One region of the Streptomyces sp. NPDC059002 genome, then DNA from elsewhere that is predicted to be linked to it. Evidence: riboswitches for the same ligand, from Rfam matches in the RefSeq annotation. Region 1 holds a riboswitch; each other region holds the start of a gene.
The links. A riboswitch is a leader RNA that binds a small molecule or an ion and turns the genes downstream of it on or off. The one in region 1 is predicted to bind cyclic di-AMP.
Positions count from the first base shown of each region.

Region 2: another riboswitch for cyclic di-AMP. It lies ahead of ACFWZ2_RS29840 (transglycosylase family protein); the one in region 1 lies ahead of ACFWZ2_RS07000 (C40 family peptidase).
Region 3: another riboswitch for cyclic di-AMP. It lies ahead of ACFWZ2_RS33695 (M23 family metallopeptidase); the one in region 1 lies ahead of ACFWZ2_RS07000 (C40 family peptidase).

Region 1 is NZ_JBHYJI010000005.1:74,122-79,300, reverse strand. Features, by position in the region: gene ACFWZ2_RS07015 (GNAT family N-acetyltransferase) at 1-201, opposite strand, end outside; gene ACFWZ2_RS07010 (ATP-dependent Clp protease proteolytic subunit) at 349-984, shown strand; gene ACFWZ2_RS07005 (hypothetical protein) at 992-1,300, shown strand; cyclic di-AMP (ydaO/yuaA leader) riboswitch at 1,618-1,823, shown strand; gene ACFWZ2_RS07000 (C40 family peptidase) at 1,827-2,300, shown strand; gene ACFWZ2_RS06995 (LysE family translocator) at 2,385-3,002, opposite strand; gene ACFWZ2_RS06990 (LysR family transcriptional regulator) at 3,145-4,056, shown strand; gene ACFWZ2_RS06985 (ATP-binding protein) at 4,073-4,525, opposite strand; gene ACFWZ2_RS06980 (helix-turn-helix domain-containing protein) at 4,801-5,179, shown strand, end outside.
Region 2 is NZ_JBHYJI010000041.1:39,758-44,936, forward strand. Features, by position in the region: gene ACFWZ2_RS29830 (cytochrome P450) at 1-1,011, shown strand, start outside; gene ACFWZ2_RS29835 (transglycosylase family protein) at 1,148-2,179, shown strand; cyclic di-AMP (ydaO/yuaA leader) riboswitch at 2,374-2,522, shown strand; gene ACFWZ2_RS29840 (transglycosylase family protein) at 2,527-3,234, shown strand; gene eno (phosphopyruvate hydratase) at 3,565-4,845, shown strand; gene ACFWZ2_RS29850 (septum formation initiator family protein) at 4,965-5,179, shown strand, end outside.
Region 3 is NZ_JBHYJI010000053.1:55,222-60,400, reverse strand. Features, by position in the region: gene ACFWZ2_RS33700 (GntR family transcriptional regulator) at 165-851, opposite strand; gene ACFWZ2_RS33695 (M23 family metallopeptidase) at 1,060-1,860, opposite strand; cyclic di-AMP (ydaO/yuaA leader) riboswitch at 1,873-2,035, opposite strand; gene ACFWZ2_RS33690 (M16 family metallopeptidase) at 2,232-3,617, opposite strand; gene ACFWZ2_RS33685 (M16 family metallopeptidase) at 3,614-4,954, opposite strand; gene ACFWZ2_RS33680 (DNA topoisomerase (ATP-hydrolyzing) subunit A) at 5,175-5,179, shown strand, end outside.

The DNA of each region.
Region 1 (5,179 bases):
GTACGGCTGTGCCGCGACGTCGACCGGACCCGGATCCTCTACGCCGGGACCCAGCGCCAGCAGACGTGCCCGCGGCGACCAGGACCACACGGCGCGCACCGACGGGTCCGTCACGGTCGCCCGGTCGCCGACCGGCCGGGTGCCGAGGCCGTGGATGACGTCGACTTCGAGCGCGAGCAGATCCTTCTCTTCCTTTTGCATGGCCCGTCGAGGGTACGCGGGGCACCGCCCGTGCCGCGGATCCGGTGGCCCCACTCCCTCCATGAACGTACGTCCTGTACATTTTTTACAGAGGCCCTGGCCCCTCCACGAACGGCGCCAGGTCGACCCCACGAAAAGAGGCGTGCCATGAACCGTCCGTCCGCCCGTTATGTCCTGCCCCAGTTCACCGAGCGCACGAGTTCGGGGACGCGGACCCTGGATCCGTACTCGAAGCTCCTCGACGAGCGGATCGTCTTCCTCGGCACCCCCATCGACGACACGTCGGCGAACGACGTGATGGCGCAGTTCATGCACCTCGAATACCAGGCGCCGGACCGCGACATCTCGCTGTACATCAACTCCCCCGGCGGCTCGTTCAGCGCGATGACCGCCCTCTACGACACGATCCAGTTCGTCAGCTGTGACGTGGAGACGACCTGCCTCGGCCAGGCGGCGTCGGCCGCCGCCGTGCTGCTCGCCGCGGGCACGCCCGGCAAGCGGTTCGCGCTGCCCGGTGCGCGTGTGCTCATCCACCAGCCGTCCGTCACCGAGCCGATCCAGGGACAGGCCAGCGACCTGGCCATCCAGGCCGACGAGATCCTGCGCACCCGGCGGCTCCTGGAGGAACTCCTCGTACGGCACACCGGGCAGAGCCCCGAGCGGATCAGTGCCGACATCGAACGGGACAAGATCCTCGACGCCCCCGCGGCCGTCGAGTACGGGCTCGTGGACCGCATCATCCCGACCCGCAAGACCTCGCTCGCCGCGCGCGACCCGAGGTGAGGCCGAGATGCTGCCGCCCGAACTCCCGCCCCTGCCGGCGCTGACGCGCGCCGAGGCCGAGCTGATCGACCGCTACCTCGAAGTCGTCGATCTGGTCGGCCGGATCAATCCGGCCCGCGCCGAGCACACCTACGGCGGGCTGCGCGCCGCCCAGGCCCTGGTCAGCAGGGCGACGGCTCTGCGGGACGCACTGACGCTGATGCATCAGCGCGGCGAGAGCGAGGTGCATGCGCCGACGCTGGCCCAGGCGCTGCGCGTGCTCGACGGCGAGCGGCGGGCCCGGCGGGTCACCGTGCCGCCGCTGCCGGGGAGTTGACCACGGCGAACCGCTCGCGGGAACGTCCGGGCCGCCTTCGAAACGGACCAGGCGGGGTCCCCCGTATGGCGTAGCCGAGGGTCCGTCAGGCCGTGGTCGAGAGTTGCGCCAGGTGTGTACGACGCGCGCGGAATGCTTCATTCCGGTGCTGGTCGAACCATCGTCAGCCACGGGGACCCAGACCCCATTTCGACAGTGTCCACCCGAACGGGTCAGTCGTGAGGAGCCTCACAAAACACCGTTTCGGCTCGGTTTTTTCGCCCTTGTCGGGTCAAGATCCCTTCCGACGACAAGCCCCCGCCACAGCGGTGGGGCGGTCCGGGCGGACGCCGAGTCCTGCCGCCACCCGGATGACCGGTCGACATGGGTGCAACGGCAGGAGTGGAGGACCCAGGCATGACGGGCCCGTCCGGGAAGTCCGGACGACGCCCTTGGGGTGAAGCCGCAGAGCACGACGCGGCCGGGCATCTTCGCCTGCCCGAACCCGACAGGTCATCCTTCACAGGCGGCTGACGAAGGGTTGCGCATGACTGCGCTGAATCATGTTCCGTCGCTGCTCACCAGGACCGGTGCCGCATCGGCCCTGACGCTCGCCGTAGTAGGCGGCACCATGGTGGCCCCCGGGCTCACCGCGGAAGCGGAGGCAGCAACACACGGGACGAAGGCGCTCAAGATCGCAGCGTCCAAGAAGGGCTCCCCCTACCGCTACGGCGCCGCGGGGCCCAACCGGTTCGACTGCTCGGGCCTCACGCTCTATTCGTTCAAGAAGACGGGCAAGAAGCTCCCGCGCACCGCCGCCGCGCAGTACAACAAGACCAAGCACATCAAGAAGTCGCAGCGCACCAAGGGCGACCTGGTGTTCTTCCACTCCGGCCGGAACGTCTACCACGTCGGGATCTACGCGGGCGACGGCCGCATATGGCACGCGCCCAAGCGCGGAACCGTGGTGCGTCTGGAGAAGATCTGGTCCAAGAGCGTCTGGTACGGCCGGGTCCGCTGACCCGCGCCGCGCCGACGGTCCCCGAGCACTCCGGAGTGCTCGGGGGCACGCTCCGAACCGCCGCACCCGACCGCCCCGATGGCCTCAGGCCAGCAACGGCTCCACCAGGAGCACCAGACCCAGCGCGCCGAGCGCCGCACCGGTGGCCGCCTCGATGGCGCGGGCCGTACGAGGCCGTCGCAGCCACGTGCCGAGCCGGTCGACCAGCAGCGCCACCACCGGGAACCACAGCAGGGCGAACGCCACGACGATGGACGCGAGCAGCAGCGTCCGCGGCATCGCGGGACTGCCCGCGGGCACGAACTGGGGCAGCACGCTCAGGAACGTGATCGACGCCTTCGGGTTGAGGGCGTTGGTGAGGAAGCCCTCCCGCAGAGCCCCGCCCCGCACCACGGGTGCCTCCGGCGCCGCTTCCCGCGGCCGCGCCGCGGACCGCAGCGCGCGGTAGGCGAGGTACAGCACATAGGCGGCACCGATCAGTTGGAGCGCGCGGAAGAGCGCGGCCACGGCGGCGAGCACCGCCGCGACGCCCGCGACCGCGAGGGCCGTGTGCACCAGGAGCCCGCCCGCGACCCCGACCGCGCTGGCCACACCGGCCCGCCGTGAGGCGAGGGAGTTGCGTACGACGACGGCGAAGTCGGCGCCGGGCATGGCGACCATGCCCGCCGCGAACAGGGTGAAGGCGACCAGTTGTGCGTCCATGGCGCCAAGACTGCCGGGACCGAGCCTTCAACGGGTATGTGCAATATCCTGAGCCTGCCTTAAGCAGACGTTTAAGCTCCGGCTTCCGGGCGCCCCGCCGCCCTTCGCCGTACGCACGTACTCCGCGCCGCAGGGAGCTGCCATGTACGACCCCACGCGGCTCGCCGCACTCGTCGCGGTCTCCGAGGCCGGTTCGATCACCCGGGCCGCCGAGCGCCTCGGCTACACCGTGCCCGCCCTCTCCCAGCAACTCGCCAAGCTGGAGCGGGAGGCCGGGACCGGGCTGCTCGTGCGGCACCATCGCGGGGCGCGGCTGACCGGCGCGGGCGAGCTGCTCGTGGCCAGGGCCCGCCGGGTGCTCGACGAGATGGAACGCGCCCGGCACGAACTGGCGCAGGTCGCGGGCCTGTCCGGCGGCAGGCTGCGCGTCGGCACCTTCCCGACGGGCGGCATCCATCTGCTGCCGCCCGTCCTGACCGCGTTCCGCAGGGCCCACCCGGACGTGGAACTGACGGTCGCGGGCTATGAACCGCCGCTCGGCGTCGCGGCCGTGGCGGCGGGCGAGGTCGACCTGTCCCTCACCCACGCGTACGAACCCGCCGACGCGACGCCGCTGCCCGCCTCCGTGTCGGCCGAGCCGGTCCTTGTCGAGGAGCTGGTCCTGGTGACGCAGCCGGGGCACGCGCTCGCGAGCGGCACGTCACGGCTGCCGCTCGACGCGCTCGCCGGGCAGCCGCTGATCAGCATGGCGCCGGACCATCCGCCGCGGCAGGCCGTGGAGCGCGCCCTCGCGCGGGCCGGTGCGACGCCCTCGGTGGTGGTCGAGACGCCGGGCTACGCACTGGTCTGCGCGCTGGTCAGCGCCGGGCTCGGCATCGCCGTGGTGCCGGAGATGGTGGCACGCACCGCCGCGACCCCGGTCGGGATGCGGCCGCTGGCGCCCGGCGATCTGAGGCGCACCATCTCCGTCGTCCACCGCACCGACGAGTCGGGCGCCGCGGCGGACTCCTTCCGTGCGCTGCTGCGCGGGGCCTATGGACGCTCGGCGGGCTGAACCGGCGGCGCGGGGGTCAGCGGGCCGCGTCGCGGTGTCTGTCCTGCACAGGCGCCGTCCAGGGCAGGGCGATCCAGACCGTCTTGCCGCCCTCCTCGGTGGGGCTGACGGACAGCCGGCCGCCGCACTCGGCGGCCAGCCAGCGGATGATGACCATGCCGCGGCCGTTGTCCTGCTGGACGGCGGCGGGCAGCCGCTTGGGGTAGCGGGGGTGGCTGTCGGTGACGCCGATGCGCAGCTGCTCGTCCCGGTCGAGCTCCAGGTCCACGGTGAAGGTCGGCGACTGGCCGAGGGTGTGCTGCACGGCGTTCGTGGCGAGCTCGGAGACGATCAGCCTGATCGTGTCGGTTACTTCGTCCTCCCCTGGCAGGCCCCATTCCAAGAGCACCCGAGAGACGAATTTCCTGGCCGCGGAAACCGAGGCAGGATCGCTCGGCAGGGTGACGGATGCTTCCTGGTGATCTGCCATGGCGACGCTGTCCCTTTCCCACCGGGACTGGTCTCGCCGACTCGTGGCGGATGACTCGAGGACAACCCCGGACTGGTGCTTCGCGCCAGCCTGCCACTCCTTGGCCGGTCACGGGTGGCGATCCACCGAGATGTGCATATATCTGTCGCTCGAAGCGGTGAACTCTGCCACGACAGACCGTATTTGGGCGAGAGACCGGCACTTCCTCTACTGTCGCCTACTGTCCCCCGCACAGCCGCCGGGACACCGACGGCTCCGTCCGGAAGGAGACGGGCATGCAGTACGGGCCCGCGGTGCGCCGCCGCCAACTCGGTGCAGAATTGCGCACACTGCGCGGCCTTGCCGGACTCACCAGCAGCGAGGCCGCGGCCAAGGTCGGCTGGCACCAGTCGAAGGTCAGCCGGATCGAGACGGGCCGCAGCGGCGTGAAGGCCGCCGACGTGCGGCTCCTGCTCGAGGCGTACGACGTGAAGGACCCTCACCTCATCGAGCGCCTGGCCGCGTTGGGCGGCGCCGACGACGCGGGGTCGGGCCGCCACCACTGGTGGAAGGCCTACCGCGACCTGCTGCCCGCCACCTATCGCGACTTCATCAGCCTTGAATCACAGGCGAGTTGGGTGCGCACCCTGGAAACCAGTGTCGTACCCGGCCTGT
Region 2 (5,179 bases), on a different contig from region 1:
GAGCGCAGCGCCAACCTCATGACGCATCTGCTCAACATCGACCCGCCGGACCACACCCGCCTCCGGCGTCTCGTCTCGAAGGCGTTCACCCCGCGCCGCGTCGCCGAATTCGCGCCGCGCGTGCAGGAGTTGACGGATCAGCTCATCGACCGGTTCGCCGAGGAAGGCACCGCCGACCTCATCCACGAGTTCGCCTTCCCGCTCCCCATCTACGCCATCTGCGACCTGCTCGGCGTCCCGCGCGAGGACCAGGACGACTTCCGCGACTGGGCGGGCATGATGATCCGGCACGGGGGAGGCCCGCGGGGCGGTGTCGCGCGGTCCGTGAAGAAGATGCGCGGCTATCTCGCCGAGCTGATCCACCGCAAGCGCCTGGACCCGGGCGACGACCTCATCTCCGGCCTCATCCGCGCCTCCGACCACGGCGAGCACCTCACGGAGAACGAGGCCGCGGCGATGGCGTTCATCCTGCTCTTCGCCGGGTTCGAGACCACCGTCAATCTCATCGGCAACGGCATGTACGCCCTGCTCACCCACCCCGAGCAGCGCGAGCGGCTGCAGCGTGCCCTGGCGGAGGGGGACACCGGCCTCCTCGAGACCGGTGTCGAGGAGCTGCTCCGCTTCGACGGGCCCGTGGAGCTGGCCACCTGGCGGTTCGCCACCGAGGCGCTGACCATCGGCGGGCAGCACATCGGCGCGGGCGATCCCGTCCTCGTGGTGCTCGCCGCCGCCGACCGCGACCCCGCCCGCTTCGCGGATCCCGACACCCTCGACCTGTCCCGGCGTGACAACCAGCACCTCGGGTACGGCCACGGAATCCACTACTGCCTGGGCGCCCCGCTCGCCCGCCTGGAGGGCCAGACCGCCCTCGCGACACTGCTGCGGCGCCTTCCGGACCTGCAACTCGCGGCGGATCCTGCCGATTTGCGGTGGCGTGGCGGGCTGATCATGCGGGGACTGCGGACGTTGCCCGTGGAGTTCACATCCGCACAGAGAACGGCACCGAACTGACGGTCCGTCAAGACTGTGACTTTCACGTGATCTCCGCTGCATCGACTTGTGACAGGCGTTCGAGTGCGACTACGTTCACGTCGACTCGGACACCTGGTGCCCGAGTTGCCGCAATAGTCTCCTGAAAGGCAACCGCATGCTCTCCGGCAATGGTCGTCACCGACGCCCCCGCCAAGCCCCGGCCCTCATCGTCGCGGCAGGAGTCACCGGATCAGCCATCGCCATCCCGCTGCTCGGCGCGACCAGCGCGAGCGCCGCCGACACCGCGACGTGGGACAAGCTCGCCGAGTGCGAGAGCGGCGGCGCGTGGAGCGCCAACCCCGGCAACGGGTATTACGGAGGACTCCAGTTCTCGCAGGAGATGTGGGAGAACTACGGCGGCCTCGACTACGCGCCGAGCGCCGACCAGGCGTCCAAGTCGCAGCAGATCGCCGTCGCCGAGAGCGTCCTCTACGACCAGGGCACGGCCGCGTGGCCGAGCTGCGCCCCGATCGCCGGACTCACCGACGGCGGTGCCGCGGCCGACGTGGACCCGGGTGCCCCGATGACGCCCGAGCCGTCGGACCCGACCGGCTCCGGCGAGACGGACAAGCCCACCGAGAAGCCCTCCGAGAAGCCTGCTGAGAAGCCCTCGGACTCCGCGGAGCCGTCCGACGACGCGAGCGGGCCGGCGGACTCGGGTGAGGCGTCGGACGACTCCGGGGATGCCCGCGACAAGAATCACGACGAGCCCGGCAAGGGTGACAAGAACGACAAGGGCAACAAGGACGGCGAAGGCGCGGCGGACGGCAAGGGCGACAAGGACGGCAAGGACGCCCCCGGCAAGTCCGGAGAGAAGGACGCCACTTCGCCCGCGCCCGAGGACTCCACCGCCCCCTCCGGCGACTCCGCGCCCGGCCGCCACCGCGGCGACCGCGCCGACGAGCAGCCCTCGGGAGACGACGGCAAGGACCGTCCGGGGCGGCACGCCTCGCGTGGCGAAGGACGGACGGACAAGGTCGCCGACGGGACGTACACGGTGCGCTCCGGAGACAACCTCTCGGCGATCGCGGACGACCTCGACGTCGACGGCGGCTGGCCCACGCTCTATGCCGAGAACAAGAAGACCGTCGGGGCCGACCCGGACCTCATTCTCCCCGGTCAGAGCCTCGATTTGGGCGAAAAGTAAGGGAAGTTGACGAAGAGTCGGGTGGGGGCTTCGCGTCGTATGTCCGGTTTGGCGCGAGTGAGAGATGGGTCTCAGAAGACCTGATCGTCTTTGAAATTCGGTGGATTGCGTGTCTACGGTCGTGACCGCTCGCCACTGCGGGCCCCGCCGGTCGGTACGCCGAATCCTGCCAACGGCCGGACGGGAACAGTCGTCGCTCAAGAGCGCCGTAGGCAGGAGCGGGGGACCCAAGGTAAGTGCCGGAAACGGCTAGGGGTGAAGTCGCGCTCTAGGAAGCGCGGCCGGGCAACCACATCGGCCCGAACCCGACAGCTCACCTCGCAGGCGTCGGTGTAGGGGATCAACTCATGCTGCTTTCCGGCAAGGGCAAGCACCGTCGCCCGTCCAAGGCCACCCGCGTCGCCACGCTCGTCGGTGTGACCGGCGCGGCCGTCGCCGCCCCGCTGATGGCGGCCGGCTCGGCCAACGCCGCCACCGGCCAGGAGTGGGACGCCGTCGCCCAGTGCGAGTCCGGCGGCAACTGGTCCATCAACACCGGCAACGGCTACTACGGCGGCGTGCAGTTCTCCGCCTCCACCTGGGCCGCGTACGGCGGCACCAAGTACGCGCCGACCGCCGACAAGGCCTCCAAGGCCCAGCAGATCGAGATCGCCGAGAAGGTCCTCGCCGGTCAGGGCAAGGGCGCCTGGCCGAGCTGTGGCGTCGGCCTCTCGGGCGCCGCGTACAACGGCGGCGGCTCGCAGGAGCAGGCCAAGCCGCAGCAGCAGCCGAAGCCGCAGCCGCAGCAGACCCAGCAGCAGGCTCCGCAGCAGCAGGCCGCGCCGAAGCCGCAGCCCACGCCGCAGGCCGAGACCAAGAAGACCGTCGAGACCCCGACCGGCAAGACGGTCAAGAAGGGCGACGGCGAGTACAAGGTCAAGTCGGGCGACACCCTGTCCAAGATCGCCGAGGACCACAAGGTCAAGGGCGGCTGGCAGAAGGTCTACAAGCTCAACGGCGACATCATCGACGACGCCGACTTCATCTACCCGGGTCAGCAGCTGCACCTCAGCTAAAGACCCGCGAGCGGCCGTGCCTCGGCGGACGCACGGCCGCTTCCCCCGTCCCCACGGGCTCCCCGCCCCGGTGCGCGTATCCCCCGTACGCACCGGGGCGGGGCCGTGTCCGGCGCCGGAAGGCCCGCGGCCTTGGCCCCGTGTTCGCCCCTAGCGAGCTACCGGCCAGTAGAAACACGGGCTTCCGTCCCGTTTCCCAGGTATTTGGGCCCTCGCCCGTCCCACGGGACGGGCGGTCGGCTGGCCGAAGCTCCGGAGCCCGTTAGGCTCGTGAGACGCAGGGCCGAAGCGGCCCCGCGTAAATGCGTCACATCCCAGAAGGAGATGCTCGTGCCGTCCATCGACGTCGTCGTAGCCCGGGAAATCCTGGACTCCCGAGGCAACCCCACGGTCGAGGTCGAGGTCGGCCTCGACGACGGCAGCACCGGTCGTGCCGCCGTCCCGTCGGGTGCCTCCACCGGTGCCTTCGAGGCCATCGAGCTTCGCGACGGTGACCCCAACCGTTACCAGGGCAAGGGTGTCGAGAAGGCCGTCCTCGCCGTCATCGAGCAGATCGGCCCGGAGCTCGTCGGCTACGACGCCACCGAGCAGCGTCTGATCGACCAGGCCATGTTCGACCTGGACGCCACCGACAACAAGGGCTCGCTCGGCGCCAACGCCATCCTCGGCGTCTCGCTCGCCGTCGCGCACGCCGCCTCCGAGGCCAGCGACCTGCCGCTGTTCCGCTACCTCGGCGGCCCGAACGCGCACCTGCTGCCCGTCCCGATGATGAACATCCTGAACGGTGGGTCGCACGCCGACTCCAACGTCGACATCCAGGAGTTCATGATCGCCCCGATCGGCGCGGAGTCCTTCTCCGAGGCGCTGCGCTGGGGCACCGAGGTCTACCACACCCTCAAGTCCGTCCTGAAGAGCAAGGGCCTGTCCACCGGCCTCGGCGACGAGGGCGGCTTCGCCCCGAACCTGGACTCCAACCGCGCCGCGCTCGACCTCATCCTCGAGGCCATCAAGCAGGCCGGTTACGTCCCCGGCGAGCAGATCGCGCTCGCCCTCGACGTCGCCGCGTCCGAGTTCTACAAGGACGGCAAGTACGAGTTCGAGGGCAAGTCCCGCTCGGCCGCCGAGATGACCGAGTACTACGAGGAGCTCGTCGCCGCGTACCCGCTCGTCTCCATCGAGGACCCGCTGTTCGAGGACGACTGGGCCGGCTGGAACGTCATCACCGCCAAGCTCGGCGACAAGGTGCAGCTGGTCGGCGACGACCTGTTCGTCACCAACCCGGAGCGCCTGGCCCGCGGCATCGAGGAGAACTCGGCCAACGCCCTGCTCGTCAAGGTCAACCAGATCGGTTCGCTGACCGAGACCCTGGACGCCGTCGAGATGGCCCAGCGCAACGGCTTCAAGTGCATGATGTCCCACCGCTCCGGCGAGACCGAGGACGTCACCATCGCCGACCTGGCCGTCGCCACCAACTGCGGCCAGATCAAGACCGGCGCCCCGGCCCGCTCCGAGCGCGTCGCCAAGTACAACCAGCTCCTGCGCATCGAGGAGATCCTCGACGACGCCGCGGTCTACGCCGGCCGCAGCGCCTTCCCGCGCTTCAAGGGCTGATCGAGCCGGAGGCCCGGTAGTAACGCCGGGTTACCTACGTCCCCGCACGCGGTCCCGTACCGTGTGCGGGGACGTAGGTACGTTGAGGCACTGACGCGCTGCTCTGGGGAGGCGGAACCATGGCCAAGGCCGGGACCAAGGACCGGTTCTCCACCGCGACCCGCCTGCGCCTGCTCGGTGAGCAGACCGCCGAGCGGGTCTACCGCTCCCAGACCAAGCGCCAGGCCCGCCGCTCCCGCCTCACGGGCCGCGCGGCCCTCCTCGCCCTCGTGCTCTGCTCCCTGATCGTCGCGCTCGCGTACCCGATGCGGCAGTACGTCTCGCAGCGCGCCGA
Region 3 (5,179 bases), on a different contig from region 1:
GACACGTTCCTTGCAATACGTCGATGGGGTCACCCGGAATTCCGGGTGACCCCATCGACGTATGCGCATGCGCCCGAGAATAAAGCGACACATGAAAAAGGGCACACGAAAAAGAGGTCCGGCACCCCGGATGAAATAACCCCTCTTTGTATACGGCTCCGGTGTTAATTCGGGAGCCCCGCCGTGTTTACGGCATGTTGCAAATCCCTCACGCGGGCTTCCCTCGGTGAATGACGCAATCGATGCGCCCCCTTCGCCCGTTCCGTGTGCGCCGCGGTCAGCGACCTGGCGCGCTCCGCGTCCCCACGGGCGACCGCGTCGACGATCGCCGCCTGCTCCGACCAGGAGTCCGGGGCGGCGGCCGGGGCCTCGACGACGTACATCCAGGCGATCTTGCGCCGGAGCTGGGTCAGCAGCGTGATGAGCCCCGGGCTGCCGGACGCCTGCGCGAGCGTCTCGTCGAACCAGCCCGCGAGGGACCGCAGGTCCTCCCCCTGGCCCCGCCTCGAACGCTCCTGGCCGAGCCTGACCAGGCCGCGCAGGACCTTCAGATGCGCCTCGGTGCGGCGCTGCGCGGCGCGCGCCGCCGCGAGCGGCTCCAGCAGCGACCGGATCTCCAGGAGGTCGGCGGCCTCCTGCTCGCCGGGTTCCGCGACGCACGCGCCCGCGTGCCTGCGGGTCACCACGAATCCCTCGGCCTCCAGGGTGCGCAGGGCCTCGCGCACGGGAACGCGGGAGACTCCGTAGCGCCGGGCCAGGAGTTCCTCGGTGAGCCTGCCGCCCCGCTCGTGGACTCCGGAGACGATGTCGTCCCGGATGGCCGTGCATACCGAGTGCGCGGGAATGCGCATGACCCAACCTCCGCCTTAATCCCCGCGAAACGCGGTCGACCGACGCTCGTTCACCGACTCTATTGCAGGGCGCCGGAATTTCCGACGGCGGGCCGAAATCAATGGATATCTTTTGGCCAAGGGCGGCGCCGGTGGCATGCGTCGGAAACGGCGAAAGCCCCGGCTCGCGGGGAGCCGGGGCTTTCGGGGTGCTACTGAGGGGCGTGGGTCAGACGTTGACGCCGTGCGCGCGCAGGTACGCGACGGGATCCATGTCCGAGCCGTAGTCCGCGCCGGTGCGGGCCTCGAAGTGGAGGTGGGGGCCGCTGGAGTTGCCCGTGGAGCCCGAGAGGCCGATCTGCTGGCCCGGGGTGACCGTCTGGCCGACGGTGACGCTGAGGGAGGACATGTGGCCGTACTGGGTGTACGTGCCGTCGTTCATCTTGATGACCACGTTGTTGCCGTAGGCACCGCCCCAGCCGGCCTCGACGACGGTGCCGGAGCCGACGGCGTGGACCGTGGTGCCGGACGCGGCGTGGAAGTCGATACCGGTGTGGCTGCCGGAGGACCACATGGCGCCGCCGGTCTGGTAGCCCGTGGAGACGTACGAGCCGGTGATCGGGGAGACGTAGGTGTTCAGGCGCTTGCGCTCGGCCTCGCGGGCGGCGCGCTCCTTGGCCTCGCGCTCCTTCTTGGCCTTCGCCTTGGCCTCGGCCTCGGCCTTGCGCTTCTCCTCGGCGGCCTTCTTCTTGGCGGCCTCTTCGGCCTTCTTCGCGGCGGCGGCGTCGTCGGCGGCCTGCTTCTGCGCGGTGGCCTGCGCGTCGACGCTCTCGGCAAGGGAGTCGCCCACGGATATCGCCTGGGTGAGGCCGGTGCTCTCGACGGCCGCGTCGTCGGCGGCGAGCGCCGGAGCGGCCAGGCCTCCGATGACACCGGTGGTGGTGAGCGCTGCGACACCCGCGACGTTCGCGGTGGTCCGCGTGAGGCGGCTCGGACGACGGTGCTTCCCGGTGGCACGGGTGAACGCCATGAAGCGGCTGATCCTTTCCTTCCCTCTCGCCTACCGGGTTAGCTGACGGGTTCGGAGCAGGAAGGTCTCCTACGGGTCCCTCGCCGCACGGCAAGGTGCCCGATTCACCCCAGGGGACATGTGGGTCCCCGGCTCCCCTGGCTCGCGCCGTACGGGGACTCGGCGATGACTGTCCGGTGCCGCGGATGCGACGTGGTGCGTGACGAACAGACGGACCGACGCTAAACGGGGCGTCTTTCAATCGACAAACAGAACTAGCTTTTTGTAGCGCACGCCACAGGGCAGACAGGCAACCTCCATGCGAATTCGGACATATGGGGACCCTGGCGGCCACTTCGGCTGCCAGGGTCCCCATATGTCCTGACTGTCCCTCAGCCCGTGACCACGGTCACCTCGCCGATGCCGAGCGCCCTGACGGGCTCCTCGATCTGCGCGGCGTCGCCGACGAGGATCGTCACCAGACGGTCCTCCGGGAAGGCGTTCACGACGGCCGCGGTGGCCTCCACGGTGCCGGTGGCGGCCAGCTGCCGGTACAACTGCGCCTGGAAGTCGTCCGGCAGGTGCTGCTCGACCTGATCGGCGAGCGTGGCCGCCACGGAGGCCGCCATCTCGTACTTGAGCGGGGCCACGCCCACCAGGTTCTGCACGGCCACGTCGCGCTCGGCATCCGTGAGGCCCTCCGCGGCGAGGGTGCGCAGGACCTTCCACAGGTCGTCGAGCGCGGGCCCCGTGGACGCGGTGTCGACCGAGCCGGTGATGGCGAGCATGGCCGCGCCCGTGCCGTCCGGTGCGGAGCGCAGGACCTGGCTGAACGCCCGTACTCCGTAGGTGTATCCCTTCTCCTCGCGCAGGACGCGGTCCAGGCGCGAGGTGAGGGTGCCGCCCAGGCAGTACGTGCCGAGCACCTGGGCGGGCCACACACGGTCGTGCCGGTCGGCGCCGACGCGGCCGATCAGGAGCTGCGTCTGGACAGCTCCGGGGCGGTCCACGATGACGACACGGCCGGTGTCGTCGGCGGTCACCGGGGGCACCGGGCGCGGCTGGGCCGTGTCGCCCGTCCAGGCGCCGACGGTGTCCGTGAGGACGGCGTCCAGGTCGGTGCCCGTGAGGTCGCCGACCACGACCAGGGTCGCCGTCGCGGGCCGAACGTGCTTCTCGTAGAAGGCCCTTACGGCCGCCGAGTCGATGGCCGAGACCGTCTCCTCGGTGCCCTGGCGCGGACGCGACATGCGCGAGGCCGCGGGGAAGAGCTGCCGGGACAGCTCCTTGGCGGCGCGGCGCGACGGGTTGGCGGCCTCGTGCGGGATCTCGTCCAGGCGGTTGGCCACCAGGCGCTCGATCTCGCTGTCCGCGAACGCGGGGGCCCGCAGCGCGTCGGCGAGCAGGCCGAGCGCCTTCGGGAGGCGCGATACCGGGACTTCGAGCGACACGCGTACGCCCGGGTGGTCGGCGTGCGCGTCGAGCGTCGCGCCGCAGCGGTCCAGCTCGGCGGCGAACTCCTCGGCGGAGTGCTTGTCGGTGCCCTCGTTGAAGGCCCTCGCCATGATCGTCGCCACACCGTCGAGGCCCTCGGGCTCGGCGTCGAGCGGCGCTTCGAGGTGGATCTCTACGGCGACGACCTGCTGGCCGGGGCGGTGGCAGCGCAGGACCGTGAGGCCGTTGGCGAGGGTGCCGCGCTCGGGGGCGGGGAACGCCCAGGGCTTCGCGGTGCCCGCCTGGGGCTGCGCGTGGAACTGCATCGTTGCGGCCTCGGTCACTTCGCCGCCTCCTCGTCGTCTTCGTCTGCACCGGCTTCGGGGGCCACCGGCTCGTACACGAGCACCGCGCGGTTGTCGGGGCGCAGGCGGGCCTTGGCGACCTCCTGGACCTCCTCGGCGGTGACGTCGAGGACGCGCTGGACGGCCGTCAGGGCGAGCTGCGGGTCGCCGAACAGGACGGCGTACCTGCACAGTTCGTCGGCGCGGCCCGCGACCGTGCCGAGCCGGTCGAGCCACTCGCGCTCCAACTGCGCCTGGGCGCGCTCCATCTCCTCCGGAGTGGGGCCCTCCGCGGCGAAGCGGGCCAGCTCCTCGTCGACGGCGGCCTCGATCTCCGGGACCTCCACGTCGCCCGAGGTCTTCACGTCGAGCCAGCCGAGCGAGGGCGCACCGGCGAGCCGCAGCAGGCCGAAGCCGGCCGCGACCGCCGTACGGTCACGGCGCACCAGGCGGTTGTAGAGCCGGGAGGACTCGCCGCTGCCGAGCACGGTGAGCGCCAGGTCCGCCGCGTCGCACGCGCGCGTGCCGTCCTCCGGCAGCCGGTAGGCGGCCATCAGGGCGCGGGCCGGGACCTCTTCCTCGACGACCTCGCGCAGCTCCTTGCCGATGCGCTCGGGCAGGGAGCCGTCGCGCGGCGGCTGCTTGCCGTCGTGCGAGGGAATCGACCCGAAGTACTTCTCGACCCAGGCGAGCGTCTCTTCCGGGTCGATGTCGCCGACCACGGAGAGGACGGCGTTGTTCGGCGCGTAGTACGTACGGAAGAAGTTGCGCGCGTCTTCCAGGGTGGCCGCGTCCAGGTCGGCCATCGAGCCGATCGGCGTGTGGTGGTACGGGTGCCCCTCCGGGTAGGAGAGGGCAGTCAGCTTCTCGAACGCCGTGCCGTACGGGACGTTGTCGTAGCGCTGGCGGCGCTCGTTCTTGACGACGTCGCGCTGGTTCTCCATGGACTCCTCGTCGAGCGCGGAGAGCAGCGAGCCCATCCGGTCGGCTTCCAGCCACAGGGCCAGCTCGAGCTGGTGGGCCGGCATCGTCTCGAAGTAGTTGGTGCGCTCGAAGCTCGTGGTGCCGTTGAGCGAGCCGCCCGCGCCCTGCACCAGCTCGAAGTGGCCGTTGCCGTGGACCTGCTTGGAACCCTGGAACATCAGGTGCTCGAAGAGGTGCGCGAGGCCGGTACGCCCCTTGACCTCGTGACGGGAGCCGACGTCGTACCAGAGGCAGACCGCGGCGACCGGGGTCAGGTGGTCCTCGGAGAGCACCACGCGCAGGCCGTTGGCCAGCCGGTGCTCGGTCGCTGTCAGGCCGCCGGAGCCGGCCTCGGCCGTGGCCGTGTGACCCATGGGCATGTACGTCCCTTCGATCGCTAAAACATTGCTGGTTCTGCCAGTCCTGCCACTGTATGCAAGCGAGCCGACACCCGAGGAAGTTCCCGGTCCGCCCTCGGCGTAGTCGGGCGATGACGGCGCCGGAGCACGGGTCGTGGTCGGCGTTGTCAGTGGGACAGTCCACAATGGTCGGCGTCAGAACCCGCACTTGCTTGGTGAAGGAGCCGCAGCAGCGATGGC